DNA from 2 places in the Acetatifactor aquisgranensis genome. Region 2 is predicted to be linked to the other one. Evidence: riboswitches for the same ligand, from Rfam matches in the RefSeq annotation. Region 2 holds a riboswitch; the other holds the start of a gene.
What was found. A riboswitch is a leader RNA that binds a small molecule or an ion and turns the genes downstream of it on or off. The one in region 2 is predicted to bind lysine.
Positions count from the first base shown of each region.

Region 1: linked by a shared signal. The riboswitch ahead of NFS35_RS02030 (Na+/H+ antiporter NhaC family protein) and the one ahead of dapA (4-hydroxy-tetrahydrodipicolinate synthase) in region 2 are both predicted to bind lysine.

Region 1 covers NZ_CALPDH010000002.1:62,512-78,656, reverse strand. The annotation lists gene NFS35_RS02050 (helix-turn-helix transcriptional regulator) at 1-1,048, shown strand, start outside; gene NFS35_RS02045 (MFS transporter) at 1,060-2,544, opposite strand; gene NFS35_RS02040 (family 1 glycosylhydrolase) at 2,755-4,122, shown strand; gene NFS35_RS02035 (family 43 glycosylhydrolase) at 4,235-6,118, shown strand; gene NFS35_RS02030 (Na+/H+ antiporter NhaC family protein) at 6,295-7,884, opposite strand; lysine riboswitch at 8,174-8,348, opposite strand; gene NFS35_RS02025 (hypothetical protein) at 8,476-9,354, opposite strand; gene NFS35_RS02020 (hypothetical protein) at 9,697-9,984, shown strand; gene NFS35_RS02015 (hypothetical protein) at 10,214-10,366, opposite strand; gene NFS35_RS29575 (sensor histidine kinase) at 10,310-10,459, shown strand; gene NFS35_RS02010 (phosphoribosylaminoimidazolesuccinocarboxamide synthase) at 10,891-11,766, shown strand; gene NFS35_RS02005 (lysophospholipid acyltransferase family protein) at 12,188-12,943, opposite strand; gene NFS35_RS02000 (amidophosphoribosyltransferase) at 13,214-14,620, opposite strand; gene purB (adenylosuccinate lyase) at 14,728-16,145, opposite strand, start outside.
Region 2 covers NZ_CALPDH010000012.1:112,026-128,170, reverse strand. The annotation lists gene NFS35_RS12190 (hypothetical protein) at 1-55, shown strand, start outside; gene NFS35_RS12185 (fructose-1,6-bisphosphatase) at 136-2,085, opposite strand; gene dapB (4-hydroxy-tetrahydrodipicolinate reductase) at 2,141-2,905, opposite strand; gene dapA (4-hydroxy-tetrahydrodipicolinate synthase) at 3,061-3,945, opposite strand; lysine riboswitch at 4,032-4,208, opposite strand; gene NFS35_RS12170 (cob(I)yrinic acid a,c-diamide adenosyltransferase) at 4,303-4,806, opposite strand; gene NFS35_RS12165 (single-stranded DNA-binding protein) at 4,903-5,544, opposite strand; gene typA (translational GTPase TypA) at 5,927-7,759, shown strand; gene NFS35_RS12155 (glycoside hydrolase family 31 protein) at 8,095-10,101, opposite strand; gene NFS35_RS12150 (peptidoglycan recognition protein family protein) at 10,165-10,728, opposite strand; partial or broken gene NFS35_RS29685 (SpoIVB peptidase S55 domain-containing protein) at 11,028-11,093, opposite strand; gene NFS35_RS12140 (hypothetical protein) at 11,202-11,504, opposite strand; gene NFS35_RS12135 (ATP-binding cassette domain-containing protein) at 11,677-12,312, opposite strand; gene NFS35_RS12130 (hypothetical protein) at 12,306-13,013, opposite strand; gene NFS35_RS12125 (hypothetical protein) at 13,208-13,504, shown strand; gene NFS35_RS12120 (hypothetical protein) at 13,756-14,550, opposite strand; gene NFS35_RS12115 (helix-turn-helix domain-containing protein) at 14,940-16,145, opposite strand, start outside.

The sequences.
Region 1 (16,145 bases), on a different contig from region 2:
TGGCCGCGGCGGCAGCCAGCAGCCCCCCCAGGCCGTGGGCACCTCTTTCGGCCTGATATGGGGCGTGGACTTCCTCCGCCAGGGGGATCAGCTTGAAGACATTTACGTAATCGGCCCTGCCTTTTCCCACAACGTGTCCATGCGGGACATCGAAAATGGCCTGCGCCATTACGCGGGACGTGAAATCCCCCTCGCCCTGAAGCGCCGTCTGCTGGAAGCCTGCAAAAAGGTGCCAGTGGTCCAGCACTCCCTCTTTACCCGGTATCTGTTGATGCTCCATTTCTGCCTCACCGGCGAAAAACTGGACGCCAGCGACACGGTCATTCAGGAATCCTTTTCCGACGCCGCGCCCCCGGACGTGAAGCGGGACCGCCATCGGGTGTGGATGTCGGAGCAGGCGCTGTTGGATATGGTGCGCACCGGCAACCTGAACTACAAGGACGCCCTGAACGATTCCATGCTGCTCAGCGCAGGAGTCCCCGTGCGCGGGCCGGACCCTCTGCGCCAGGCGAAAACCTCTGCCATCGTCTTCTCCTCCATTGTCTGCCGCGCTGCCATAGAGGGCGGCCTGTCGCCGGAGGAGGCTTATTCTTTGGGGGATTCCTACATCCAGTCCGCGGAGGATGCCCGCACCTACGATGAAATCCGCGCCATCCCCTCGCTCATGTACGACGATTTTGTAAGGAGGGTATACAGAGTCCGTCAGCGGAAGAATCTGTCAGCCCCCATCGCCCAGTGCCGGGACTACATCGAGACCCATCTGGAGGAAAAAATCCGCGCCAGGGACCTTGCGGAGCTGGCAGGCTACACGGAATATTATCTCACCCGCAAATTCCGGGAGGAAACCGGTTTCACCGTCAATGACTATGTGAAGAACGCCAAAATCGCTCATGCCAAGGTTCTGCTGCGGGGCACAAACATCTCCGTCCGGGAGCTGTCCGAACGCCTCTGCTTCAGCAGCCGGAATTACTTCAGCCAGGTCTTTTCCGAAATCGAGGGCTGCACCCCCATAGAATTTCGGGAAAGGGCAGGCAGAACACAGAAGTGATTCCCTTTTCCCTACTGCAAATTTTCCATGATGACCTGATGGCGGGCCTGTTCTTTCTTCTCGGCAATCCGCTTCTGTACATTCACCATCTCCTCTTTGTCCAGTCCGCAGAAGCGCATGGCCACCAGCGTACAGATCCATCCAAAGACGGGCAGGCCGAACTTGACTGCCATGGTCACCCAGAAAATGGCGCTGGTGCAGGTCTCCCCGGGCTGGGGCATGGTGGTGGTATAGCCCAATATGGCCACCGCACCGGCGGCAACCGTGGCGCTGAAAGCGGTAATGATCTTGTCGATCAGGCTGTAGGTGCCGGTCACCACCGCGGGCACATATCTGCCGCTGCGGTCCAGCTCATAGTCGATGGTGTCCGCCATAAAGGAGGTATTGGCCGTGGTGATGCACATATTGGACCCGTTCTGGGCCAGCGTCAGCAGCACATAGAGAATCATGGCCGGGCTCATCATGACCGCAATCTGGCTGGTGTCAATGATAATAAAGAATCCAAGGGTAATCAGGGAAATGCCCATGCTGATCCAGGTCCATGTGACAATGGCTTTCCGGCTGCCGTGCTTCCCGGCGTATTTCGCCCCCACTGCCGCGAACAGGATGGAGGGAATCATGCTGATGACCGTGAGCAGGGTGGAAATCCCCATGTTCCCTATGACGATGCCGAACAGCAGCGTGGTGATGACAGCCTGGCTGGCCGTCTGCTGGGCAATCTTGTCCGAAGCGTTGGAGGCTATGTAGCATTGCAGGGGACGGTTGTGGGCCAGCACTTCCGCCATGTCTTTCAGCTTCAGCGGCTCTTTCTTTTTCAGTCCGGCGAAGTATTCCGGCCTGTCGAACTCCGTGACGCCGATGCAGACCAGAACCGTGCCCAGAGCCGCCATCACAAGGCAGACCATACAGGCGGCGGACAGAAACGACTGGTTGTACTCCCCGCCGAACCTGGGCAGCAGCACCATATTCAGCACCATCATCATTATCATGGGCACCAGGTAATTGAAAGCGGTGGTCCAGACGCCGATTGTGGGGCGCTGCCTGGGGTCATTGGACATGATGGCGGGGATTGTCTGGGCCGTCATGTTGGTGATGGTATAGCCGATGACATACACGATGTAAAACAGAGTGAAAGCGATCCAGCCGAAGCCCTTGCTGGAGAACAGGACGAACATGCACAGCAGGCCCAAAGCCTCAACCAGATATCCCGCAATCAGCAGGACGCGCAGCTTTCCGAACCTTGTGTTGACCCTGTCATAGACAAAGGCCAGCAGAGGATCCGTCACCCCGTCCAGGATGCGGGTACAGGTCAGGATGTAGCCGATGGCGATGGTGGTGACTCCATAGCCGATGCTGGCGCTGTAGCTTGCCAGATTAATCAGGGAGTAGACGCTCATGCCTACCAGTCCGTTGCAGGCGTAGAGGATGATTTGCCAGAGCTTTGCCTTGCGGTATTGGACGCCGTCAAGTTCGCTGGCAGTAGGTTTTTTGGACATAATGTTGTCTCCTTTCTTTGGAATCCGTGTTCAGTGACATCATTATAGCCTGCTTTTCTGCTATCGGAAATATAAAAATCAGTACTATTGTACAAAAATTAGCGTATGTTCTGTATGAGGACAAATTTTTATCCCTGTTCGCTATTTTTTGGCCATCCTGCGGCTGTCTTTTATGACATAATATTTTCATGAAAAGAAAGGAGGTCTGGTATTATGACATTTGAAAAAGATTTTCTCATCGGCGCAGCCACCGCGGCCCATCAGGTGGAGGGGAACAATATCCACAGCGACTATTGGGTCCAGGAGCATATGGTACATACGGACTTTTTGGAGCCCAGCGGCGAGGCAGTGGACCATTACAACCGCTACGGCGAAGACATCCGGCTGATGTCGCGGGCCGGGCTGAACGCTTACCGTTTTTCCATCGAATGGGCCCGCGTCGAGCCGGAAGAGGGCAAATTCGACGAGGCGGAGATTTCCCATTACCGGGACGTCATCCGCACCTGCCGCGACAACGGTATAGAGCCTATCGTCACCCTGCTGCACTTCACCAGCCCCAAATGGCTGATTTCCAAAGGCGGCTGGGAATCCGATGAGACCCCGGAATATTTTGCCCGCTATACCCGCTATGTGATAGAGCGGCTGGGGAGCGAGCTGAAGTATGTCTGCACCATCAATGAGGCGAATATGGGAATACAGGTGGCGGCCATCGCCAAGCGGTATATGCAGCAGATGATGGCGAAGATGCAGGCCGCAGGCTCAGCGCAGGGCGGCGATAGCGGAAAAGCCTCTCCGGATGCCAGCAAGTCACCCGCCGCAACGGACAGCGGCGAAAAGGCTGCTCAGGACGGCACGGTGCAGATGGGCCTGAATCTGGAAAAGATGATGGCCAACCAAAAGGCCGCGGAGGCAGAGCGCATGGAACTCTTCGGCGTAACCAGGACGGAGTGCTTCACCAGTCCCCGGACGCCTCACGGCGACGAGCTGGTCATGGAGGCCCACAAGGCGGCCAGAGCCGTCATCCGGGAGCTGGCGCCCCATATCCGGGTAGGCCTGACCTTAAGCCTTCACGACATCCAGGCCCTCCCCGGCGGCGAGGAGAATGCCGCGAAAGAATGGGCGGATGAATTCACCCACTATCTGCCTGCCATCCAGGGGGATGATTTCCTGGGCGTACAGAACTATACGCGTACCCGTATAGATGCCTCCGGCTCCCTGCCTGTTCCGGAGGGCGCAGAGCTGACCCAGATGGACTATGAATTTTATCCGCAGGCTTTAGCAAACGTCATCCGCCGGGTGGCGGAGGATTTCAAAGGGGATCTGATTGTGACAGAGAACGGCATCGCCACAGCAGACGACAGCCGGCGCGTCGCATTCATCGAGACCGCCCTGGCCGGCGTGAAGTCCTGCCTGGAAGAGGGACTCCCCATGAAAGGCTACTTCTACTGGAGCCTGCTGGACAATTTTGAATGGCAGAAAGGCTTTTCCATGACTTTCGGCCTGATAGCCGTGGACAGAACCACACAGACCCGGCATCCCAAGGAAAGCCTGGGTTACCTTGGCAGTTTCCGCGGCTGACTGCCGGACTATGTCAAGGCCGGTTCTCCTGTCAGGCGGCAGGCATCCGTCCCATATCCGGCTTAATCATGAGAAGCTCCCGGTCACCGATACTCTATGGAGGTAAACTCAAATGAAACAATATTTCTGCAATCCGATCAACTTTACTTATCAGTATCAGTTCAACCAAAAGGAGAACGGCTTCTCCCTGAACCGGGAGGCCGCCGACCCCTCCATGATACTGTTCCGGGGAAAATATTACCTGTTCCCCAGCATGACCAGAGGATTCCTGGTCAGCGAGGACATGGTGCACTGGCAGCAGTGTCCCCTGAAAGGCGTGCCCCTGTACGACTATGCCCCCGATGTGCGGGTCCTGGGGGACTGGATGTACTTTTCCGCCAGCCGCAGGGGTGAAATCTGCGATTTCTACCGCACGAAAGACCCCGAAAGCGGCGTGTTTGAGCGGATTCCCGGCACTTTCGACTTCTGGGATCCCAATCTCTTCCCGGACGATGACGGACGGCTCTACTTCTACTGGGGCTGCAGCAACATGACCCCCATCTGGGGCGTGGAGCTGAACCCCGAGACCATGGAGCGCATAGGGGAACCTGTAGCGCTGATCGAGAACCACAAGAATGAATACGGCTACGAGCGCACCGGCGAGAACCATCACTATGACCCCAGCGGCAGCTACATTATGCAGATTCTCAAAGAACAGATGGCAAAGGCCATGGGGTGCCGCCCCGAGGATGTGACGGATGTCACCCCCGCCATCCAGGCCACCCCGGAGAGCTACCGTCCCATGCTCCAGGCCGCCCTCTCCGACAATCCCTATATCGAGGGCCCGTGGATGACAAAACATGACAGCAGATATTATCTGCAGTACGCCGCCCCCGGCACCCAGTACAATATCTACTGCGACGGCGTCTGTGTGGGGGACAGCCCTTTAGGGCCTTTTACAGCCTGCCCTAACAATCCCTACTCCTACTCTCCCGGCGGTTTCCTGCCCGGCGCGGGCCATGGCTCCACCATGGAGGACAAATTGGGCAACTGGTGGCATGCCAGCACCATGCGCATCTCCATGAACCACGATTTCGAGCGTCGCATCGGCATCTGGCCCGCGGGCTTTGACGCGGACGGCGAACTGTTCTGCAATCAACGCTACGGCGACTGGCCCCAGGCCGTCACAGGCCACAGGCAGGATCCCTGGGCGGCCCCGGAGTGGATGCTTCTAAGCTATGGGAAGACAGCCTCCGCCAGCAGCTGCGAATGTCAGGAAAAGGACGCCTCCCACGCGGTGGACGAAAATGTCCAGACCTGGTGGAAAGCCGCCGGGGAGGATGAAGCCCCCTGGCTCCTGGTGGACTTGGGCCTGTGCTGCAGGGTGCATGCGGTGCAGATCAATTTCGCGGACGACGTGGAACTGGCGGACAGGCTGCCCGAGGGAGCCCAACTTACAGGTGACCCGGGCCGGGGCCGCTACATCGAGGAGCGCTCCTTTGCCACAAGGTGGTTTTTGGAGACCAGCACGGACGGCGAGCGCTGGTTCAAGTTGGGAGACTGGCGGAATACTGACACAGACCTGCCCCACAACCTGGTAGTCTGGGAGGACGGCATCCCGGCAACATATATACGCCTTACCATAATCGATACAGCCTACCACAAACCGGCCTGCATCAGCGGCCTGCGGGCATTCGGCAGAGGCTGCGGCAACGCTCCCGCCCCAGTGACTGACGTAGAAGCGACCCGCCTGGACGGCATGTCCATGAAAGTCACATGGAAAGAGGTTTCCTCTTACAATGAGATTGCTTCCTGGAATAAGCCCGCCATGGGCTATGAGGTACTCTGGGGGCATACGCCCGAGAAGCTCTACCACAACTACCGGGTGTTCGGCAAAAATCAGGTGGAGATACGCGCTCTGATGTCAAACGTGAAGCAGTACTATGTCCGCATCGATGCCTTTAATGAAAGCGGCATCACCGAGGGAAAAGTCTTCCCTGTGGACGCCGCCCTGTAAACTATGGACGTTTCAGCACTATATCTTGACGAACATCGGGCAGAACCGGAAAATCCGGCTCTGCCCGCCTGGAATCTATCATCCTGATAAAAAGCGAAAAGGCCCTGCCCCGGAATCCCGCTGTCCGTTGGCAGAGCCTCTCTTTCCGCTTTTATGGAATCCTTGCTTCGGAATCCTTACTTCCGCGCAACCATCCGGATGCCAATCAGCGTCCCCACCATCAGTACGATGGCCACCGGAAGCACAATCAGCGCGTTAGGCACAAAGCCCGCGATGAGATACGCCACAAAGCTCACGGCCGCCGCTATGACCGCGTAAGGCAATTGCGTGGACACATGATCCACATGGTCACACTGTGCCCCCGCGGAAGCCATAATCGTGGTATCCGATATGGGCGAGCAGTGATCGCCGCAGACGGCGCCAGCCATACAGGCGGAGACACACACCACGCCCAGAGGGTTCGTCAGGGGGAAGACGCTTAAAGTGATAGGAATCAGAATTCCGAAAGTGCCCCAGCTGGTGCCGGTGGCAAAAGCCAGGAAACAGCCGATCAGGAACACCACCGCCGGCAGGAAAGCCTGGAACGCTCCGGCAGAGCCTTTCACCACTTCTGCCACGAACTCTCCCGCTCCCAGGGAATCCGTCATGGCCTTTAAGGACCAGGCAAAGGTCAGAATCAGAATCGCAGGCACCATGGCCCGGAAACCCTCGGGGATGCAGTCCATGGTCTCCCGGAAAGTCATGGTTCCCCGCAGGCAATAATACAATATCGCAAAGGCCAGCGCGAACACAGAGCCCAGCATCAGGCCTATGGACGCGTCAGAATTGGAAAATGCCTCCACAAAAGAAGCCCCCTCAAAGTAACCGCCGGAATAAATCATGCCGATGACACAGCAGACGATGAGCACCGCAATTGGGAGCACCAGATCCGGCACGATTCCTTTCTTCTCCTCTTTGTCAGCGGCCATGCCTGCGTAAGGATTCTTTCCGTGGAACAGATCCCCTTTGGAGCGTGCCGCCTCCTCATATTTCGCCATGGGCCCGAACTCCAGCTTCATCAAGGCCATGCCTATCATCATCACAAGGGTGAGGATGGCGTAAAAGTTAAAGGGAATGGCCCGGATGAACAATGTCAGGCCGTTGCCGTCCTCCACGTAGCTGGCTACAGCCGCGGCCCAGGAGGAAATAGGCGCAATGATGCATATCGGCGCCGCTGTGGCATCGATCAGGTATGCCAGCTTCGCCCTGGGAATCTTGTGCTTATCCGTCACAGGACGCATCACGGAGCCCACCGTCAGGCAGTTGAAATAATCATCAATGAAAATCAGCACCCCCAGCGCCACGGTGGCAAGCTGGGCTCCCACCCGGGTCTTGATATGCTGCGCCGCCCAGCGCCCGAAAGCGGCAGAGCCTCCGGCCTTGTTCATCAGGGACACCATGGCTCCCAGAATCACCAGGAATACCAGGATGCCGATATTGTACCCGTCGGAGAGCACGCTCACGATTCCGTCCTGGAACACATGGAGCACCGTGCCCTCGAAAGAATAGGCGGAATAGAGCAGCCCGCCCATGAGAATCCCCACAAACAGCGAGGAATACACCTCCTTGGTAATCAGCGCCAGCCCGATGGCGATTACCGGCGGCAGCAGCGCCCAGACCGTGCCGTAAAATCCGCCGCCCTCCGCGGCGCTCTCACCGTTCCCTGCCAGCAGCGGCGCCGCGAATGCAGCCACCAGGATGACCGCCAGCAGGATTCCTCTGACCATGTTCCCTTTTCTCTTGTCCATACCTTTCTCCTCTCCTGTCTGTGCCGCGCGGGGCACCGGCGCTGCCGAAACGGCCCCTTTCTCCCACACGCTTTCTGAATCCGAGGGTAGCCCTTTGGAAAACATCCCCCTGTAAGACATGGAATCCCTGTGCCGCCTCCTCCGCCATAGGCTAAATGCCCTGCGGCACCCGCCGGGCAGGCCGCATGCAGGGCTGTATGGGACATTCCATTGCCATAAATCGAAAAAGCCATGACTCTCTGCCATGACTTCGCAAACAAGCTCAAGGAGTCATAACAGCGCTCCGTCCCGGAAAGGACGACAGTCTGTGAGATATTCTCCCACAGCCCGATGAGAAAGGCCGGCACAGCCCTTTTCATCTCGGCGGAATCCCCTTTCCGTCCCCTCCCGCTGCCCGGGCTGTCAGGGAACGTACTCTTGTCTTCCGCGCCTCTATCATGCTAGGTGTAATCATAGATGATAATCAGATATTTGTCAATTATTTTTACGAAAAAAGCAAAAAACTGCCGTCCTTGGGATGTGGCCATCGCCGGTCTGAAGCTAAGGCTCTCTAAGGCCTGTCGGTAAAGTTCATTGCTCATATCTATAGCCCGGAACGGAGAATTCCCGGTACAGCCTTGCCCTGGTTTCCATGTCCCGCACCGCACGTTCCGCGTCTTCTCTCCTCCCAAGGTCATACAACCGCTCCAGCAAAGAGGCCAGTTTTGCCTCTCCGTTCATTTCTCCCCTCGCTTCTCCACGCGCCTCCAGTTGATCGATGTATTCACACATCATAATCTTCTTTCCTTTCTTTTTCGCCAAAAGTTCATTTGCCTGTTCCGTAAATCTGATGTCCCCGGTAATCGCCTCCATCATATCGCACAATGCCTCCAGATGGACGATGTCCTGTCCCCTGCGTCTCTCGAAGTTCCCCTCGTTGAGATAATCCGCCACGAATCCCAAATCACTGGTGAAGCGGCTCCTGATTTCCAACGGCAGGTCATTCATATGGTAAACCGTCAACTTATTATCGTCTATCTGCTTCAGCTTCTCCGGCGGCACCCCGTTTCTCAAAAGCAGCGCGTGAAGGCTCCGGGGAATGCGGCTGGTTTTCCCCGTCCAGGAAATCACAATCGCAATCACCCCATATACAGGGATGCCGCTCTCCAGCTGCTGTCTATAGGAGCCGCCCTGATAAGATATCGTCCGCAGAATCTGCCGTTCCTCCAGTTCCGTCTCATTCTCAATAATATACTGGAGGACAATCCTCCCTTTCTCTGTGAGATACCTGCTGATATCACAGAATTGGTTGTGCGCCTTTTCGCCCTTATAGAAGCTTTCCGTAGGCGCAGGCTGTGTGTCGTCCGGATCCAGCTGCCTTTCGCCGTGGTATATCAATGTGTTGATGCAATCCGCGAACACATCGGCATAGGACATGAGAATTTTCTCTGTAACGTCTTTTTCCGCCATGTTGCCGCCTCCCTTGTTCAGTTGTGTGGGAGCCTCTGAAAACTCCCGCCGGTCGTGCTGAAATTGAAGCAGGAATTTTCCGATCTGTATGAAGAATGGAATCGATTACAGAAAAACTGGAATGAAGAAATCTGCTCTGGCTTTATCCTATCATAAAGCAGAAGATTTTTCAATCATATCTTACCTTGAGTTTCCGTAGTTTTGTTGGCAGAACCCAATTCTGTCTGCATCACTATACACAATTTTTTGAAAATACCAAAAATATAAGGAATCTTCTTCCTTTTTGATTAAAATAATGTCACCACAACAATTATCCACTAAACAAAAAGAGGAGGATTCCTTATGGCTCATTTTACATCAAATACCTACACTTTGAAACGGGAAATTTTAACTTTTTCTAATAAAATTTCCAACAAGGGCAAGATCAAAATGCCGCTTTATTATAAAGGCAAAAACCATGATGCCTATCTTTCCCATGTAAAAGTGCAGGTCACGGCTTCCGGAAAGGACATCTGCCTTGTCCTGGTCTACGGCATCACGGAGCATCCCATGATGCTGGCTGCAAATAAAAAAATCAGTTCCAGGGAAGACAAGGGATTTATCCCTTTCTTACCATCAGCTTTGCCTTAAGCTGGCCGTTTGAATAGATAAAAGAATAGTTCTCCCACAGTCCGGTTCCGGCGGGGCTTATTTCGGGTACCTCCGCTCGCAGATGCTGCCTCTCGACTGCATTCAAAAAATGGCAGATTGGTACTTTAATTGGTATATTCATTTTTTTAGTGCAGTTCTTGAGAGATATTCCGATTAACAATTTTACTTGTTTATATATGGATAAATCATTGTAATGTAAGATATTAAATTATATCCGCAGTGTGCAATAATGCAACAAGGTATTAAATTCCAGGAATATGATGCTGCCTGCCAGTCCCTGGCCGGAGCCGAATCCGACCAGCACATGATTCTCCAGAACCAGGCACAGCTCCTGGCCCTCCAGCCCCAGATCAGTCCCCATTTCCTCTACAATACACTGAGCGCCATCCAGGGCATGGCTTACCAAAAAAGACTGCGGAAATCTGCACCGCCGTCACCGCCCTCTCCTACATGATGCGCTACAACATCAATGGGGACAGCATGACGTCCGTCAGAAATGAGTTCTGCTGCATCGAGAAATATCTGCAGATCATAGACTTGCTCTTGCCGGGCTGTTTCCGTTTCCGGCTCCACATGGACGATGGCATAGAAGATTTTCAGATGCCACGATTCCTTCTGCAGCCCCGGTGGAAAATGCAATATTCCACGGGCTGGAGCCCCGCAGGCCACTGGAGGGCAGCTTGACCCTCACAGCCTCCCCGATTCCCGGCCTGACACGGCAGGCTCCATCCTCCTCAACCGGCGGATGAATTCTTTTGCCGGATTCTCCTTCTGCGTTATTGTGCTTTCCGGGCATATGTGCTAAACTTAAGAGCATAAAAACGTCAGGCTAAGAACTGACGATTGACAAAAAGACTTAGAACAGGCAAAGGAGGCAAAAGGAACATGACCAATCAAGAATGTAAGCCCGTCAAAGAGGGCAAGGTACGCGAAATCTATGACAACGGCGACAGCCTGATTATGGTGGCAACAGACCGCATCAGCTGTTTTGACGTAATCCTGGGCAACAAGGTGGACAAAAAGGGCGCTGTGCTGACCCAGATGTCCCGTTTCTGGTTCGACATGACAAAGGACATCCTGCCCAACCACATGATTTCCGTGGATGTAAAGGACATGCCCGAGTTCTTCCGGCAGGAAAGGTTCGACGGCAACAGCATGCTCTGCCGGAAGCTGGAGATGATTCCCGTGGAATGCATCGTACGAGGCTACATCACCGGAAGCGGCTGGGCCAGCTACCAGAAGGACGGCACCGTCTGCGGCATCCGTCTGCCGGAGGGCTTAAAGGAGTCGGACAAGCTGCCCGAGCCTATCTATACTCCCTCCACCAAGGCGGAAATCGGCGACCATGACGAGAATATCTCCTTTGAGCAGAGCGTGGATTACCTGGAGAAGCGCTTCCCTGGAAAGGGACAGGAATATGCCGAAAAGCTCCGGGACTACACCATCGCGCTGTATAAAAAGTGCGCGGAGTACGCACTGGGCTGCGGCATCATCATCGCCGACACGAAGTTCGAGTTCGGCCTGGACGAAGAGGGCAACATCGTCCTGGGAGACGAGATGCTGACCCCGGACAGTTCCCGCTTCTGGCCTGCGGATGAATATGAGCCCGGCCACGGCCAGCCCTCCTTCGACAAACAGTTCGCCCGGGACTGGCTGAAAGCCAATCCCGGCAACGACTGGATCCTGCCCGAAGATGTGGTCCGGAAGACCATCGACAAATATCTCCAGGCATATGAGATGCTGACCGGGAAACCGTTATAATTTTCTCGTATATTTGAGCACCAAAAAGGACTGCCAAACTGGTATTCTCTCCGGGCGGCAGTCCTTTTTCCGTCAAATATCAAACAGTTCATCAAAATCTGTCTTCAGATTCAGAAACATGACAAACTGCAGAGTTCCTTTGCTTTCGGTCATATTTTTCCGTGGAGTCTGAGATGACTTCCATAATCATCCGTGGAATTCCCGTCAATGACACATTTTTCCGGCTCTGATATTACAATTTACAGAGACATCCGGAATCACTATTTTATCCTCATTTTCATGCCACTGATATTGCACGCCTTCGCCAAGCACCCGGCATGGGGAGTCTTTTAACTGCATTCCAATCATGACGACAAAATTAATTATGATAAAGGAGTGTCCAATAAAAGTATTGCGCATTTAAGTACGACCTTACACAAAATCATTTACAATGCATCACAGAAGCATCGCACATCTCTCCCTGCCGGTTCAGCTGCCTGTCGATGACCGCGGCAATCCTCCCTTTCACCATCTCGGCTATCTCGCCCGTTTTCATCCTGCCGTATTCCTCATAGTAGATAGGCGTCAGGAAATGTACCTGTGTCTTCACCCTGCGCAGGGAATTCACTCCGAAAGGCTTATAGGAATCAATGATGGCCACCGGAACAATCGGAGCTTTTGCCTTGGTGGCGCACTTAAAGGAACCGGCCATAAAGTCCTGCAGCTCATTCTTGTTGTGGTCATAGCCGCCCTCAGGAAACACGATATAGCGTCTTCCGCTTTTCACTTCATCGGCAATCTGCAGGATGGTCTTAAGTTGGGATTTCATATCGGTCTTGTCCAGCCTGCTGCCCTGCACCAAATCAATGAAAGAATCCGTGATAGGGAGCCTGGAGCGGTAGGCATCTATAACAATGGTACAGGGTTTCGGGTGAGAACTCATGATTCCCAGCGTGTCATACTTACCCTGATGGTTGGAATACATGACATAGCCGCCCTCCTCAGGCAAAAGCTCCTGCCCGAAGCTCTCCGTCTCTATCCTCCCATTGCGCATCATGATGCGAATGCACTTCCGCGCCATCTTATAGCGCTCCTCCTCCGAATAACGCTCCCCATGCCGCTCAATATAATGCGCCTTGCAAATATAATAAACCACAAACGGCAAAGAGACCACCACCACATAACATATCCTGATCACATCAAACACCCCAGACTCAAAAAACTTCTTCCCCTAAATTCCACCTATAACCCACAAACCACCAACACCCAAACATCCCCCAGAAAAAACATACTCCAGAAGCCCCTAACCCCCTGGAAAAAATCACACCCTGGAACCCCCACAACCTGGAAGAATGCTCGCCCTCCAGGCATTCTTCCGCGTGAGACGGCCGCGAGCGAATTCATTCGCTCAAGCGAGCCTAGAAGTTCTTGGCGGGCGTCCTTTGGCCGCCTAGAACTTCTTCTCACGCTATTCTCTGCCGTCCCAGCAATAGGTACAGAGCTTCTCCCTGTCAATCCCCACGGACGCAATCATGTCGTCCAGTCTGTGGTAGCGCAGGCTGGTGAAATTCAGCTGCTTTCCGATTCGCTCCACCATCTCCTTGTACTCCGCTGTATCGGGATCCACATATGCCTTCAAATCAATCTCGCGCCCTTCCTGCTCCATCTCTTTCAGGACTCTTCTGGCTATCAAATCCATCTCCGACTTTGACCTGGAAAAATTCAGATATTTGCAGCCGTACATAAGCGGCGGGCACGCAGGCCGGATATGGACTTCCTTTGCGCCGCTGTGGTAGAGGAACTCCGTGGTCTCCCGCATCTGCGTCCCCCTGACGATGGAATCGTCAATCATCAGCAGGCTCTTCCCCTCTATCAGATCTTTCACGGGAATCAGCTTCATCTTGGCTATCAGATTCCGCTGGGTCTGTACGGCGGGCATGAAGGATCTGGGCCAGGTAGGCGTATATTTCACGAAAGGCCTGGAGAAAGGTATCCCCGATTTGTTGGCATAGCCGATGGCATGAGCCGTACCGGAATCCGGCACCCCTGCCACGATGTCCGGCTTCACATCATCCCGTTCCGCCAGCAGCGCGCCGCAGTTATACCGCATCTTCTCCACGCTGATTCCCTCATAGGAGGAGGTAGGATATCCATAGTATACCCATAAAAAGGTGCAGATTTTCATCTCCTTGCCAGGCTGCATCAGTGTGTGGACGCCCTCAGGGGTGACCACTGCGATTTCCCCGGGCCCCAGTTCCCTCTGGAACTCATATCCCAGGTTCAGATAGGCAAAGCTTTCAAAAGAAACACACCATGCGCCCTCTTTCTTCCCCACGGACACCGGCGTCCTGCCGTGCAGATCCCTGGCGGCATATATCCCCTTGGGCGTCATGATCAGCAGGGTCATGGATCCCTCGATGGACTCCTGGGCATACCGGATGCCCTCCACCAGATTGTCCTTCTGATCCACCAGGTAAGCCACCAGTTCCGTGGCGTTCAAATCCCCGCCGCTCATCTCCAGAAAATGGGCATGACCCTTGGAAAGCAGCTCCTCTGTCAGCTTCGCCGCATTGTTGATCCTGCCTACCGTAGCAATGGCGTATGTGCCATGGTGAGAGCGCACCATCAATGGCTGGGGCTCGAAATCCGAGATGCTGCCGATGCCGATGTTTCCCCGCATCTCATTGAAATCCTTGTCGAACTTTGTCCGAAAAGGAGCGTTTTCTATATTATGTATGGCCCTGTCGAATCCTTTGTCTTTCCCATAGACTACCATTCCTGCCCTTCTGGTACCCAGATGGGAATGATAATCCGTTCCGAAATACAAGTCAAAGACGCAATCCTCCTTGGATGCGACACCAAAAAAACCTCCCATTCCATGCCTCCTGAATAATATTCTCGTTCCGCAGAATCCCTAAAACCCGCGAACTCAACTCCATCTTTGCTTTCCTGCCGCCTCTGGCGGACGCTTAGCAAATCTTTTCACACTTTGACCTCGGCTTTCATGCCCAGCAGCTCCTTATTCTCCTCCAGAACCGGGCGGACCACATCCGATAGGAACGCCTCCACCTGTTCCTTGGAGCGCCCCACATATTTTGCGGGATCCATGGACTCCTGCAGTTCCTCCAATGTCATGGAAAATGCGGAATCCGCCGCGATCAGCTCCAGCAGATTGTTCTCCTTGCCCTCTGCCTTCACATTCTTCCCGGCTTCCATGGAAAGCTCCCGGATGCGCTCATGGAGCTCCTGGCGGTTCCCGCCCAGCTTCACGGCATCCATCATGATATTCTCCGTAGCCATAAAGGGCAGCTCACTCATCAGATGCTTCTCAATGACTTTCGGATACACCACCAGCCCGTCCACCACGTTCAGGCACAAATCCAGGATGCCGTCCACCGCAAGAAAGCCCTCCGGAATGGACAGCCTCTTGTTGGCAGAATCGTCCAGCGTCCTCTCGAACCACTGGGTGGCGGAGGTAATCGCCGGATTCAGCGCGTCAATCATCACATATCTGGACAGGGACGCGATTCTCTCGCATCTCATGGGATTTCTCTTATAAGCCATGGCAGAGGATCCGATCTGGCTCTTCTCAAAGGGCTCCTCCACCTCTTTCAGATGCTGGAGCAGGCGGATATCATTGCTCATCTTGTGAGCGGAGGCCGCGATGCCTGCCAGCACATTTGCCACCCTGGTGTCCACCTTTCTGGAATAGGTCTGGCCGGACACAGGGAAACACTTTTTAAAGCCCATCTTCTCCGCAATCATAGGATCGATTTTGTCGATGGTCTCCTGGTCGCCGCCAAACAGTTCCAGGAAAGACGCCTGTGTCCCGGTGGTTCCCTTGGAGCCCAGCAGCTTCATATTGTCCAGCACATAATTCAGATCCTCCAGATCCAGATAGAACTCCTGGAGCCAAAGTGTGGCCCGCTTTCCCACCGTGGTAGGCTGGGCAGGCTGGAAATGGGTAAAGGCCAGCGTGGGCTGCGCCTTATAATTTTCTGCAAAATCAGCCAGCTCAGCGATGACATTCACCAGCTTTTTCTTTAAAAGCTTCAATCCTTCCGTCATCACGATGATGTCCGTATTGTCTCCTACATAGCAGGAGGTGGCTCCCAGATGGATGATGCCCGCCGCCTTAGGGCACTGCTGTCCGTATGCGTACACATGGCTCATGACATCATGGCGGACTTCCCGCTCCCTGGCCTTTGCCACGTCGTAATTGATATCATCCACATGGGCCTTCATCTCCGCAATCTGCTCATCCGTAATGACGGGCTTTCCGTCCTGGCTTAAGCCAAGCTCTTTCTCTGTCTCCGCAAGCGCGATCCAGAGCCGCCTCCATGTGCTGAACTTCATGTCCGGAGAAAAAATATACTGCATTTCCCTGCTGGCGTAGCGCT
Region 2 (16,145 bases):
CACCGCAGGCAGTACCACGAACGGTGCCGGCACTACCAGAGGCGCTGTAAGATAAGCAATTGTCTCAGGCGTCTGCCGATTGCGCAGACAGAATCTGCGTCAGGGCATGCGCCTGAGAATGCCTTTAGCGCTTACTTATTCTTCCCTGATCGCCCCATCCCGATACGCCTCCAGCAGCTCCTCCAGATAATAAATCTGTTCCCTGATTTCCTCTCCAACATCCGTATCCGCCACCATTTTTCTGTGGACATAAGTCTCCACATCGATGGAATGGGAAAACAGATCGGACTCATTCACGATGGCCGCATAAGAAGACTCAAAAGGCTCGTGGGCCACCAGCTGCATCCCCCTGGAATTACATACCAGCGTATATCCGGCTATGCCGGTCTTTTTCTGATAAGCTTTGGAAAAACCTCCGTCGATGATCAGCAGCCTGCCGCCGCATTTGATGGGGGACTCCCCATGTATCTGCTCCACGGGCACATGGCCGTTGACGATGTGGGCCTCCCTGTCCCGCAGGCCGAATTCCTTCAGGATTCGGTCCACGGTCTCTTCCTTTTCCAGCAGGGTATAATAACTGTTCTTGCGCTCCGCATGGGTCTCCTTTTCCTCTATGAAATATCGTTCAAAAGTAGCCATTTTATCCTTGCCGAACACAGGCGAACCTTTTCCGGCCCAGATATACCACATCATATCCTGTCCGGCGGCGCGCTCTGCCTCGTCCTTGGCATAATACCCTCTCCTGGCATAATATTCCAGAATATCATACAAGGCTTTACCGCTGTACTGTTTTCCGTAAATCTCCACGCTGGCAAAGCTTCCGTCCTCCTCCATGGGCATGCAGCCATGGTAGAGGAGGTTGCCGTTGTAGATTTTGTACAGGCCTCCCTTGGAATAGAGAAAGCGCACATGGCGCTGCAGCTTCTCGCAGTTCATGAAAGCCTGCTGCAGCCCTTTCATGACCTGCTCCTCCTCTTCCGTCAGGGCAAAGGGGGCACCGGGGTCTATGGTGGGAAAGTCCATGTCCCGCATGGCATATTCCTTTCCGCCGATGCGGATGGTTCCCCTTTCGTAATCGATTCTGTTCAGCAGCATTCGGTCCTCCATGCCAAACTCCGGATGGCGCCCTAGCAGCTGTCCCTCCAGCTTGAACTGCAGGATGGCTATGGCCTTGTGCATCCTGATGTCCACGTCCAGTGCCTTTCCGTTGCGGTTCTTGCCCGTCCGGATGACGAACACGCTGCAGTCCGTATTCTCATAGGCATCCATGGCGAAAGTGGCCAGAGGCAGCAAGTTGATGCCATAGCCGTCCTCCAATGTATCCAGGTTTCCATAGCGGGCCGCTATCCGGATCACGTTGGCGATGCAGGCCATGTGTCCGCTGGCCGCCCCCATCCATGACACATCGTGGTTCCCCCACTGTACGTCCACGGAATGGTAGCCGCACAGAATGTCCATGATGACATGGGGTCCGGGGCCTCTGTCATAGATGTCCCCCACGATGTGAAGATGGTCTATGACCAGGCGCTGTATCAGCTGGCTCAATGCTATGATGAACTGAGGAGCCCGCCCGATTCTGATGATGGTGTGGATGATTTCGTTGTAGTATGCCTCTTTGTCGTGAATCTCTTCTTTTTCCGTAATCAGCTCTTCAATGACATAGGCGAAATCTTTCGGCAGCGCCTTGCGTACCTTTGAGCGGGTATATTTTGAAGACACCCTCTTGATGATCTGCACCAGCCTGTGGAGGGAAATTTTGTACCAGTCCTCCAGATTATCCTCTTCCTTTTTGACGATTTCCAGCTTTTCCTCCGGGTAGTAAATCAATGTGGCCAGGCTCTTCTTATCCTTGCTGCTGATAGTGTTGCCGAATTCTTCATCGATTTTCTTGCGCACGGAGCCGGAGCCGTTTCTCAGCACATGGTTGAACTGCTCGTATTCTCCGTGGATATCCGTCAGGAAATGCTCCGTCCCCTTGGGCAGGTTCATGATCGACTGCAGATTGATGATCTCCGTAGAAGCTTCTGCAACGCTCCTGTACTGCTTTGCCAGAACTTTCAAGACCTGATTGTCTTTCTCCTTCATGTATGCTCCCTCATCTCCCCAAGTGCGCGGACCTATTCCCGCACCGATAAGCTCCTTACAGCGCCGCCTCGATCACATCGCTCATATCGTATCTGCCCGCAGGCTTTCCGGCCAGGAATTTCGCGGCCTGGACAGCTCCCTTGCCAAAGACGGCCTTGGAGTAGGCCCTGTGGGAAAAGGTGATGACTTCGTCCGGGCCGGCAAAAATGACATCATGATCCCCCACGATGGTGCCGCCTCTGACCGCGCTGATGCCGATCTCTTTCTCCGGGCGCCTCTCCCGCCTTACGCTCCTGTCGTAAGTATAGGAGTAAGTCCCATCTAACTCCTCATTGATGGCATCCGCAAGAGCGATGGCAGTCCCGCTGGGCGCGTCCACTTTCAGGTTATGATGCTTTTCCACGATTTCCATGTCGAAACCAGCGGGAGCCAGCACTCCTGCCGCATTCTTCAAAAGCTTCAAAAGCAGGTTTATCCCCAGGGACATATTGGCAGACCGAAGCAAGGCGATAGCCTTTGCCGCCTGGTCCGCTTTCTTCAGCTGCTCCTCACCGAGGCCTGTGGTGCAGAGCACACAGGGGAGCTTCTTCTCCACACAATAGTCCAGCATCCTGTCCACAGCCCCGGCCGTAGAGAAATCTACCAGACAGTCGGCCTCCACATCACACTCCCTGATATCCGTAAAAACCGGGTACGGGCTCTTTCCGTCGTCGAACACATCGATGCCTGCTACCAGCTTCGCATCCCCGTCCGCCTCCAGAAGTCCCCTGATGACCTGTCCCATTTTTCCATTGCAGCCGTGCATGATAATTCTTATCATAAGCCTTCCTCCTGTTCATGGCAATCATATCAGTACCGCATCCGCCTTCTCAATGTCATGCCCTGCAGATGCCGTTCCACCATTGTTCCTAAATGCGTCAAAAGGGCTCCCGCGTCGGAAATAAGCCCGACGAAGCAGCCCAGTCTAATTCAGGATTACAGTATCCCGTATGCCCGCATTGCCTTTTCCAGACGCTCTGTATTCGCGGGCTCCATCTCGCTCAAAGGCATGCGCAGCGCGCCGTCTATTATGCCCATCAGGCTGAGCGCTTTCTTTACCGGAATCGGGTTCACCTCACAGAACAGCGCATCGCACAGTTCCATGGCCTCCAGCTGCAGCCTGCAGCTTTCCTTCGCGTCGCCGTCCAGATATTTCTGACAGATTTCATGGGTCTGGGCAGGCGCTACGTTCGCCAGGACAGAAATCACGCCGATGCCGCCCAGGGACATGACAGGAACGATCTGGTTGTCATTTCCGGAGTAGATGTCTATCTTGCCGCCGGAGATGGCCGCCAGACGGGCTATCTGGCTGATATCGCCGCTGGCTTCCTTGACGCCCACGATGTTCTCCACATCGGTGCACAGTCGCAGAATCGTCTCCGGTGCGATATTGCAGCTGGTCCTGCTGGGCACATTGTAGAGCAGGACAGGAAGCTTCACCGAATCCGCCACCGCCTTGAAATGCGCGTACAGACCGTTCTGGGTAGCCTTGTTGTAATAAGGGCTCACCAGCAGTAGTCCGTCCACTCCGGACTTCTCCGCCTCCTTAGACAGATAGATAGCCGTATCCGTGCAGTTGGAACCAGTGCCGGCCACCACCGGGATGCGTCCCGCCACCACTTCCGCACAGTAACGGATGACCTCCAGATGCTCCTCATGGGTCAAAGTGGACGACTCGCCTGTGGTCCCGCAGACTATGATGGCATCCGTCCCCTTTGCAATCTGAAATTCCAGCAGCTTCGCAAACTGTTCATAATTCACTTCACCTTTGTCTGTCATGGGCGTAACAATAGCCACACCCGAGCCCTTAAAAATAGACATCTTTTCTCCTCCATCATTTTTCATTCCTCTATTGTAATGAAACAATCGCCGACACAAAAGCGCCGGCGAATGAATCCAATAGGATATGTACCGATAGCGCACCATCTCATGAACAGATGACAGTCATGCAGCTCTTAACTGCATGCCCAAGAGTCAATGAGCAGATCATCCCCTCTTTCGGCGTGTTCCCCTTTCCCTTTTCTTCCTCTGCGCCTGCCGCATCCGAAAAAGTACTCTTGAAAAACGCAACCTCTATCTTCTTACATTTATTTTTTATACACCAGAAAACCGGCTTCTCCAGTCTCCTGTTGTCATAAATCATAACATCATATAGAGATGCTGTCAATGGATTTATTGTCAAGCCCTGACTTTCGCTTCCGGCGTCCAGGTCTCGATCCGGGAAATCTCATCTGCCAGGGCGCAGATATCCTCCCCCGCCTTTTTGCCTGTCAGGATGATATCCGTATCTCCCCTGCATTCCAGCAGCGCTTTCAAATCCTCCACGGACACGATTTTCTTCTCCACCAGCCGGAGCACCTCGTCCAGTATCAGCAAATCGCACTCCCTGGTGGCCAGCACCTTTTTGGCGAAGTTCATCTCATTTTTGATATTGGCAATCTCTTCCTGCTTCTTCTCCTCCGAGAGATTCTCGTAACTCTCATCGGATTTCTCGAAACAGAACAGCTTTATCTCCGGTTCCATCCTGCGCAGGAAATCCTGTGATTTCATGCCATTTCCTTTCAGGAACTGGAGGATGACCACGCTTTCCCCCTCCATCGCGGCCTGCAGGGCCCTGCCAAGAGCCGCCGGGGACTTCCCCTTTCCGCCGCCAGCGTATATATAAACCAATCCTTTTGCCATACCACACCTCATTTTCTTTGCAAAGGCAATATTTCGGATGGTTCTAGCATACCACACTTTCCTGATTTTGGCAAATCATTTGCAATCGGCCCCGTATTATCCCAGTTCACCGTCCTCAATCAGTTCCAGTTTGCTGACAGATACCTCAAAGGCCACTCTTCTCTCCACATTCTCCTCATCCAGCTTTTTCATATATTCCCTGCTCTGTATCCGCCCCCACACGGCACAGCGCTCTCCTACCTTGAAATTATTGGCATAGCGGGCATTCCTGCCCCAGCAGATGCATGGTATGTAATCGGACTTTCCATAGGGACGGTTCACCGCAAGCAGCAGATCCGCGATTTCTCTCCCAAGGGGAGTCTTCCTGTAAATGGGCTCCTTGCAGATGTAGCCGTCCAGGAATATCTGATTCGTCTTAGAGCTTTCCTCCATCTCGTCCACAAAGCTCACCTCTCTTGCGAACACGGAGAGCACGAGCCTGTTCTTGCGCTCCTCATGACGGTTGTAGGAGCGGAACTGCCCGTTCACGCATATCAGTTCTCCCGTATAATCCACAGTCACGTCCATCAGCCTCTCAGATACCATGATGGGAATGGTGTCAAAGCTTTCGCTGAGTCTCTTGCACCGCACGTCCATCATGTAGAAGCCCTCCCCGAAGATTTCATGGCTATAGGTAAAAGGACTGGATATCTCCCCCATAACCGTCACCTGGTTGTTTTCAATTACCTTATCTGTCATTTTCGTTCTCCCTTCTTGTTCTAAGACTTTTTCCGGTAACACCTCCGCAAAGGATAATCTTTCTGGATAACTATCCGAACGGTTGGATATTACTATTTATACAATAGAAATTGCCGTTTTAGTACAATTTCTCATCGCATACTTCGTCATTTTTTGCAAATCCATATTGTTTTCCATTTTTTTATCTATTCAAAATCGATAATCCTGCTCCGCATCCCCAATAATCCTTGCGCCCTGAGGCAAATAGTGCTATACTGTAACAGTTTGAAAATATGTTGAAAAAAGCCATCGGCAAGGATAGACAAATCCTGACACTCCCCGGATTTTAAGGGACTGCCGCCGAAACCGCCCTCACGCGCGGGGCGCAGAAATGAGGTAAATCATGAGACAAAAAAGAGAAGATGTAAGGAACGTTGCCATTATAGCCCATGTAGACCATGGCAAGACCACTCTGGTGGACGAGCTGTTGAAGCAAAGCGGCGTGTTCCGTGAAGGACAGGACATAACGGAACGCGTCATGGACTCCAACGATATCGAAAGGGAGCGTGGAATCACCATTCTGTCCAAGAATACAGCCGTCATGTACAAGGGCACCAAAATCAATATCGTGGACACCCCTGGACACGCCGATTTCGGCGGCGAGGTGGAGCGGGTGCTGAAGATGGTGGACGGCGTCATCCTGGTGGTTGACGCATTTGAGGGCCCCATGCCCCAGACGAAGTTCGTGCTCCGCAAGGCCCTGGAACTGAAGCTCCCCGTCATCGTCTGCATCAATAAAATCGACCGCCCCGAGGCCAGGCCCGACGAGGTGGTGGACGAGGTGCTGGAACTGTTCCTGGAGCTGGACGCGGACGACGCCCAGCTGGACTGCCCCTTTGTCTATGCCTCCGCAAAAACCGGCATCGCCTCCATGGATTCCGACGGAAGCGGCGCCAGCATGGAACCCCTGTTCGAGACCATCGTAAACTATATCCCGGCCCCCGAAGGCGATCCCGAGGCCGGAACCCAGGTGCTGATCAGCACAATCGACTACAATGAATATGTAGGCCGGATCGGCATCGGCAAGGTGGACAACGGCCTGATCCGCGTGAACCAGGAAGTGGTCATCTGCAACCACCATGACCCCGGCAAGCAGAGCAAGGTCAAGGTCAGCAAGCTCTACGAGTTCGACGGCCTGGGCAAGGTGGACGTTAAAGAAGCCGGCATCGGCTCCATCGTGGCCATCTCCGGCATCGCGGACATCCATATCGGGGACACCCTCTGCTCACCGGAGGCCATAGCGCCCATCCCTTTCCAGAAAATCAGCGAGCCCACCATCGCCATGCAGTTCATGGTAAACGACTCTCCCCTGGCAGGCCTGGAGGGAAAATACGTCACCAGCCGCCACATCCGCGACAGGCTGTTCCGGGAACTGAACACGGACGTGTCCCTGCGGGTGGAGGAGACGGACACTACCGAGTGCTTCAAGGTATCGGGCCGGGGCGAGCTCCATCTGTCTGTGCTGATAGAGAACATGCGCAGAGAGGGCTATGAATTCGCCGTCAGCAAGGCGGAGGTCCTCTACCATACAGATGAAAACGGCAAGCGCACAGAGCCCATGGAGCTGGCCTATATCGATGTGCCCAACGAGTTCGCCGGGGCCGTCATCGAAAAGCTGGGCCAGCGCAAAGGGGAGCTGCGCAACATGGGCAGCATCTCCGGCGGCACCTACACCCGCCTGGAGTTCTCCATCCCCGCCAGGGGCCTGATCGGCTACCGGGGGGAATTCCTCACGGACACCAAGGGAAACGGCATCCTGAACACGGTCTTCGACGGCTACGCTCCCTACAAGGGGGATATCCAGTACAGAAAGCTGGGCTCCCTGATTGCCTTTGAAGCGGGGGAATCCATCACCTACGGCCTGTTCAACGCCCAGGAACGGGGCACCCTCTTCATCGGCGCCGGCGAGAAAGTCTATGCCGGCATGGTGGTAGGACAGACCGGCAGGAGCGAGGACATCGAAGTCAACGTATGTAAGAAGAAGCAGCTGACCAACACCCGTGCATCCGGCTCCGACGAAGCCCTGCGCCTGGTGCCGCCCAGAATCCTGTCCATGGAGCAGTGCCTGGACTTCATCGACACGGATGAGCTTCTGGAGGTCACGCCTGCCCACCTGCGAATCCGCAAGAAGATCTTAGATCCCACCCTGCGCAAGAGGGCGGCTCTGCGGAAATAATCATGTTACGCCGCAGTCGATAAGGTATATCCGAAAAGTTCCCGATTTGACACCGGGGACTTTTCTTTTTCCCATGCAAAAATAAAGCATTCTCTCAGAAATTATTTTTAATCTCGTTCCAATCGGGACATTTTTGATAAAACTGATGCCAAACCTACTATAGATATCAAGATATTTCAGATGTATTGATACCCGCCCTCTGCGGATAAATCTACTTTACCAAAAGTTCTCTCCAAAGTCAAGCATTTCCTACAAATCTGTCATATAAATCTGCCATACAAAAGAGAAAAAGGGGGACAGAAAAAATCTGTCCCCGCAAAAAATCCTGAAAATCCCTAAATCTGCCCTGCCAGATATTCCTGTCTGCCCTCTCTCAGGAAAACAGGCAGGGTGTCAAGGGCCGCCTCTACCTCATACCATTTCCCGCCCTCATAGCGCTCCCCTGTGCCGGCGTGGAGGAAAAAGGTCCCTGACGGCAGATAGACGCTGCGCTTCCTGGCCTTTTCATGACATATGGGGGCCACCAGGATGTCAGGACCGAACATATAAGCATCCCGGATGTCCCAGCAGTTCTCATCCTCCGGGAACTCGTAGAACATGGCCCGCATGACAGGACTTCCGGTCTCATGGGCTTCCCGCATCAGGCCGCGGATATAGTCCCGCATCATCTCCCGGATGCGGATGAACTTGACCATGATTTCATAATTCTCCTGCCCATAGCTCCAGATTTCATTCTCCGCCCCGGTCCATTCCCGCACTTCCCCTGCCCGGTTGACGATTGATTCCGCCGGCTGGCGGCATCCGTGGAGGCGCATCACCGGGCAGAAAGCGCCGAACTGGAACCATCTGACCAGCAGCTCCTGAAAGCCCTCGTCATGGATATTTCCGCCGTGAAACCCTCCGATGTCCGTGGTCCACCACGGGATTCCGCTGATTCCCATATGAATTCCCGCACATATCTGCTTCCGGAAGTCCTCATAATTGGACATAATGTCCCCGGACCAGACCAAAGCGCCGTACCTCTGGCTTCCCGCCCACGCACAGCGAATCAGGTTCACGATGTCCTTCTGCCCCGCCTCGCGCTGTCCCTCATAGAAAAGCCTCGCGTACTCCCTTGGGTAGAGATTGCCCACCCGGGCCACCGGGCCTGCATGATACCGATAATCGCCGTAATCATAGGTGCCGAACTCCGGCTCCGCCTCATCCAGCCAGAAAGCGCTGATTCCGTAATCCCAGTAATTCTTCCTGCACTTGTCCCACACATAGGCCCTTGTCCTTGGGTTGGTGGCATCCAGGAACACATTGTTGCCGTGGAATACCATCTGTACATCAATGCCGGAATTGCTCTTGACCAGCAGCCCCTGCTGCTTCATCTCCTCATAGTTCTCGCTGCGCCAGTCCACCTGGGGCCAGACGGACACCATCAGCCGGATGCCCATATCCTGGACTTCCCTGATCATGGCCTCGGGGTCCGGGAAATATTCCTCGTCAAAGCGCCAGTCGCCGCATCTGGGCCAGTGATAATAGTCGATGACCAGCACATCCAGGGGTATGCCCCGCTTTTTGTACTCCCTGGCAATCCGGATTACCTGTTCCTGGTTGTAATACCGAAGCTTACACTGCCAGAACCCCAGGCCGTATTCCGGCATCATGGGCGCCCTGCCGGTCACCCGGGTATACGACTCCAGAATCTTCGCCGGGGTCTCCCCTGCCGTAATCCAGTAGTCCAGCTGCAGGGTCTCCTCCGCCGTCCATTCCGTGGTGTTGCTGCCGAAATGCACCTCGCCTATGGCGGCATTGTGCCAGAGGAAACCGTAGCCCAGGCTGGAGACATAGAACGGGACGCTGGCCTGGGAGTTCCTGTGGGCAAGCTCTAAGCTGCATCCTTTCAGGTCCATGACTTCCTGCTGGTACTGCCCGCAGCCGTAGATTTTCTCCCCGGGATTGGACACAAAGGAAGCCTTCAGGCGATATCCGCCGCCGGGCAGGGACTTGAAGTGCCTGGCTTTCTTCTGCAGCGCGCCGCCGTTTGGAATCTCCTGCAGCAGGATTTCACCTTTTCGATTGTAAAAGGTCATCTGCAGGGCCTTTCCCCAGTCCGCCACTTTCAGTTCCGCCCGGATGCCGCCGTTTACGATGGAGGCTGTATGCTCTCCGATTTCTATTCGGACTTCGCTTTCCGCATTTTCCGTCTCCAGGAGAGCCGCGCTGCCCTCCAGGATGTCCCCGAGGAACGTGGCCCTCACCCGCAGGCTGTCCGCCCCCCAGGGCGTCACCATCACGGTCTCTCCGTTCTCCCGGAAGACCAGGCTTTTGTTTTGTTCTTCAAAATAGTGCAGCATATGTATTCTCTCCTTAATCGTTTTCTCCTTGCTCAAGCAGCTTTTGTCTGTCTGGGAAGTCCGTCATGCCTCCACTTGCAGCTTTTTCCTGAATGCCTCCCACTTGCTTTCGTCCCCTGTCTCGGCGTTCCATCCGATGATACCGGGGCATGGCTTTCCATTGACGTCGTAATGGCGGATCACATGGTCGATATCCACGTCATATTCTTTCATCAGATGCCGAATCAGTTCAGCCGCACGCTCAAGTACCGCGTCCGTGTAGCTCCAGCCTGAGTCATTGTGTTCCTGCATTTGGCCTGTGCTGTTCGTGGAGCAGATTTCTACGCTGATGGAATTGGCATTCCGGGCTACTTCGTACAGGGCTCCCCCTTTGTTGCCGTAATGTTTGCCTCCCACAGACCAGCAATAGCGGTTGGCCGGATCCGGATTATACTGAACCGTGGTCTCGTCGTCCACGATGAAATCCGCCGACGCTTCCCTGGGACCATGGGCGAACCAGTCCGCCACATCCGCAGCCGCTCCGGCCTTGGAGCAGACTCCGGCCGTATAATGCACGACAATATACCGGATTTCTCTCCCTTTCGCCTCGGTGGTATTTACGGTGCTCGTTTTTTGAATGATGTCCATATTCATCCCTCCTCGTAGTGATGATAACTTCTCGGAATCTTCAGCCCTTATTTCATGGGGCTTTCAGAACCTATTTGGGAAAAAAGAAAGGAGCCAACGATGAAGATACTCTCTATTGCGCTCCTTTCTATGCTATCCCGCCTAATGCGCCAGCATATTCTCACTGAAACACTACCGGCTAAAGCCGGTGGGTTCGGTGAGCTGCAAAAGCAGCCTAAAGGGAGCGCATCCCAACCTTAAGGCGAGGGTTTTAACCCCATTATACAGACAATAAAAATCCCATACCCTTTCCGTGAATCCTACACCAGCACATGAGTCACGGCCCCGATGAACTTCCCATTCTGTATGATTGGGCTCCCGCTTAATAGCTTCCCCTCAATTTCCCTTCTTTTTTCAGTATTCCGGCCTCGACCATTTCCTTTAAAACCTTCAATGCACGGGAATCCTTCACATTCAGCAGATTCTGGACTTCTTTATTTGTTATTGACGGGCAGCCTGCTGGTTTCGCCGACCATCATGCAGAGGTTGGCCTGAGGGAGCTGCTCATGGTCGCGGTTGCAGCCCCATTCCGCATCCTCGATCAGTTCTGAATAAGAGGACTCGGACGTGATGTCGAGTGCCAGGTATTCCACGTCATTACGGGCGGCATACCAGCTGCCGTAGAATGCCTCTCTTCCCTGTGCCGGCAGGGAAAGCAGCAGTTCGCTGATACGCTGGGATGACAGGGAGCCAACCAGATAGGATTCCGTGTCCTTCAGCCAGTCCTCGCAGTACATCAGCGGATCTCCTGCAGAGACCATGTAACAGGCCAGGGTAAAATACTCCGTCCAGCAGGCGGGAAGGGCTTCCCTCAGGGATATATAACAATGCAGTGCACGGTCGAAACATGCACTGCTATTATAACACGGCTTGCTGTTGATGGAAAGCCTATTCCTCCAGCTTATCTTTCTATAGAGACATAGGAACGATTTTACCTGCGCTAAACTCAAAAATGTAATCCGAGAGTTCCTCGATATCACCCGAAATATGGCTTGTGAGCAATATAAGCCTGTCTGGAGATTTTAATTTTAAGAGCAATCGTTTTATCCGTGCTACACCTTGCTTATCTAAGCCGTTAAATGGCTCATCTAAAATAATGATTTTTTGGTCTTCCATAATTGCCTGAGCAATGGCAAGCCTTTGGCGCATGCCTAATGAAAAGTTTTTTACTTTTTCCTTATTGTCAGGATTCAATCCGACTACTTTTAATGCGGCTATTATATCGTTGTCGTCAATTATTTTGTTTATCTGTGCCAGGTATCTTAAATTCTCAAATTGTGTATAGTTTTCTATAAATCCAGGTTTTTCTATGAGAACGCCTAAATCCGGTAAAAAATCAATGTCCTTTCCGATTACCCTGTCGTCTATAGTTATAGTGCCTCTATCGGCTTTCAGGAATCCGCAGATGGTTTTGAAAAATACGGATTTCCCTGAACCATTGGCGCCTATAAATCCATAAATATTGCCAAAATGCAATTCTAAATTGACATTATTTAAAACTACATTCCCCTTAAATCTTTTTGATAAATTTTTTGTTCTTAACATACATTTATCCTCCTTCTCTTGATTAGCTTATAATACAAAAATATTAGAATGAAATCCATGCCTGCGACTAACAGTAAAAGCAGTATTATTGGAATTTGGCTTTTGAGAATTAAAAATCTCACTGTTGACATTGCAAGTAAAATTGGTACTGGTAAAACTGTGTTCAATATATAAATAGCAATAATATATAGGTAGCTGTTTTCTACTAAATAGCAATTGCTCAATATTATGTATATGATTATCATTCCACAAAATCCTAAAGCATCCATTAGTAAGTATAAAAGGCATGCCGTGGCCTGCTCAAAATAAAATCCAACAAAACAATAATATATAATGTGGGAGATGGTAAGACCTGATTCCCCTAACATGATTACGACTATGGTATACGCGCATATCAATTTATTATAATTGGTTATTCTGGCTAAAATATATACCATTATATCGCTTGATAGTTTATCTATGATTTTGCCTACAGTGATAAAAACTATCGAGATATTTAAAATCTTTAATATAACAGTGCTCAGATTGAATAAATAGGTATCGTTTCCGCCCTGCCAAAGTATAAGGCCACTTTCCCTGTTAAGGTGGACTCCGGTAAAATTTACATAGATAAAGTCTGCTAAAACCAAAAGGAAAATTGAAATAAAGATATCCTTTTTAAATTCTTTCGCAATTATTTTAAAGAGTGGAAACACTTTCATTTTCTAAAAACTCCCATTTTTTAGACAAGCAATCTATCGTCAGCCAGATATAAAATATCAGGTACCCTATCAAATGAATATTGTAAAAAATGATAGAATCCCACAGTACGATATCATCAACAATAAAGGAATAATTTTTGCCAGCCGAGAAGTCTAAAACAGGAATATAATCTCCTTTTGCTGACAGGAACTCCATGGGAGCTGTGAATGCAAAAAAAAGAAGAAAGGGGAAAAGGCAGATGCTTCCTCCTTTTTGCTGGAGCTTCGGAAATGCATACATAATAGAATATATTATATACTGGACAAGCAATCCGAGCAAAATATACCGTATTGACAAAAAGAAAAAGCTTGCAAACAGTTCCTGGCCGGCGAATGTCTTTGTCTTAATGATAAAAAAGCATAGCGGTATAGATAATACTATACAGGCAGAGATACAAGTGGAAATCGCCAATGATAAAAAGTCAACAACAACCATTCTTTTTCTACAATGAATTCTGGAAAGGCAATTGTAATATGTCGAATAAACGCTCACTTTATGCTGGACCACCAAAAGGGGGATAAAGATGATCCATAAAAAGAAGTCAGTTTTAAAAATATGAGTATAATCAGAAACAGTTGTAATTTTATTGGCACATATATAAATAATCAAAAAAGAAACTTGAAGAGCTAGCATGAAATATGCCAAAGGGGATGTATAAATTAATTTGAGCTTATATTTTATAAAACCTGAACACTTCATGATCTAATTGCCTCTTTTTTGATAGGATGATTCTGATAATGTCAATAAGATAAGACCCGTAATAACATACATGCTGATCAATATACCATACCCATTAAGGCTAAATGTTTGAGAATATGGCTGCATCACCACATTTGGCTGCAATGTTATTGGCAATGCCATATCCAACACTCCTACTACGATAAAGGGAGCCGCAATGACAGCTATTCTGTTTTTCAAAAATGAGGTTATTCCCACAGCAAAAATCGTAAAGCAAAAATAGTATATAATATGTGAGATATATATTAAGGCAAAATATGACATGGGATTACTCATAAAGTGACTCTCTTGAAAAGATACTATTTGCTGCATGAATTCTACAGACGTATCCTTCTGCGTCAATAACCCGGAGAAAAACGCAAAAAGCCCCTCGGCAGATGCTAAAATAATGGTGCCTGACAGTGCAATGGCAAGTGTTTTTTGCATAACATACTTAAAATTTCCTTTTCGGCTAACGCAAAAGAATCTGAAACGATTTGCCTTCTCTGATAAAAAGGAATTCAAATACGGAGCGACAAGTATCAAGGGCGCTAATGCCTGAACCATGTAATATGAACTTTTCCATACCCTGTAAATATTGCCGAAATATTTTTTATAATAGATAGCGTCCTCAGCATTCAAAATGTCCTGAGCAGATTCCGCTGTCAGAGCAGTTTTCCAGCCATCAAAGTAAGCATTTATAAACATCAGGCTAAAAACAACAAGAATAAGAATGATATTTGTTTTTTTCAGCAAAGCTCTTTTTAACTCATTTTTCATAAACTTCGATTCCTTTCCAATTTGAGATTCTTGCGCATTTTTTAAAAGTCGCTTTCATTACAATAGCACGGCTTGCAGTTAATTCACAAGGGACAGAGTTGTTAAAAAATCCCGGACTTTTTTTAACAACTCTGTCCCTTGCTGGCGATTGCTGACATTGGTATAATTGTAGTCAAGTCTCGCTTCTGACGAAGACAACTGAAAGGGGGATGACCAATATGAAAAACAGGTCTAAAAAAGCTATTGCTGCTGCTTTCGCTATCCGGGCCGACGATACCGAATCCGTACCCGCTGGAACCTCCTGAAGTGAAAAATAAGGAGGAGCCTGGGGGCGGGCATGGATGTGAGCCGCTGAGCAATAAACCGGAAGGAGAAAATAAAGAAGATAATTATGGATGAATCAATTCTGTAGCTTGTTGAATATAGAAGGCTTCATAAAATGTTTCTTTACAAAATCTTGCGAGATGGATGCACTTCTGTAGTTCCCGATCAATTAGAGTAATCGGGATTGCAGAAGTCACTTTTTTTGCAGCCTCTATTTGATTCCAAAGCCTGTTATACAGGCAGCCATCAAGCGTGCCCAGCCTTCGTGCCAAGAGGCATTCTTTCATTACCTTTTCGCTGATTTCCGTAGATTTTTCGTATTCGCCAGCATCTCCCAGGCGGCTTGCCACGCCGGTCATAATCAGTTCGTACATGTTGATAAACGTATGGATGCTGTCCTCGGGGATGCACTGTCTGGTGACGCTCTGGAGCAGGTCTAAATTGAACTCTTCTGCTTCATCCCTGGATTTCATTGCGATATTGTATACACATCCCAACTCTGCGCAGGTCAGATAGATGTCAGGGCCGTCCTTCGCCATCTTGATGCTTTCCAGTGGAATAGTGTACTGCAACGCCTTTTTGAGCCTGATGACGCATTCTTCGGCAGTAATCTCTTTCTTCTGTAGCTTGTTCAGACAGTCCTTGCGCTCCAGTTCCTGCCTGTTGATTAGGACGTCCATGGGGAGCAGGTCTTTCAGTTGCTCCAACAGCCTCTGGGTCTCCTCGGTGTCGTGATTGTTCAATGCGTCTCCCGATGCGCGATACAGGAGAAGCACATCTCGCTGCCCTGTGACGACGCTTTCCCGCTGGTACTCCGGCGACAGCCCCAGTCGGCAGAACAATTCGCTCCAGACGGCCCGCTGGCTCCTCGTTTTATTGTTTTCCAGCCTTCTCAGGGTCTTCTCGCTGCAGATGCCCTCGCACAGCTCCCGCACCGACAGGCCCAGCATCTTTCGCCGCTTCCTGATTACATCGCCGATGCGGTAGTTCTGGGTCTGGCTGTACAGGTAGCAGCAGTTCTCCGTGTTCATCGGTATGCCGTACGCCTGATATAGCTCTGCCAGGAGCATGCGCCATTCCCTGATCTGGGCGGTCAGCAGCGCCAGGCTCTCAGGATCCTCCGGCAGCGTCCAGGCTTCGGGACGTTCCGGGCCGCCCGCCGCAGCGCCCGCCGGAGACTGGGGCTTTGCCGCGGTTCCCCCGAGCTGATTCCAGACCTGTTCGAAGGAGACCGGGGCGGGTTCCTTTGGCCCGGGCTGAGTGAAGCCTGC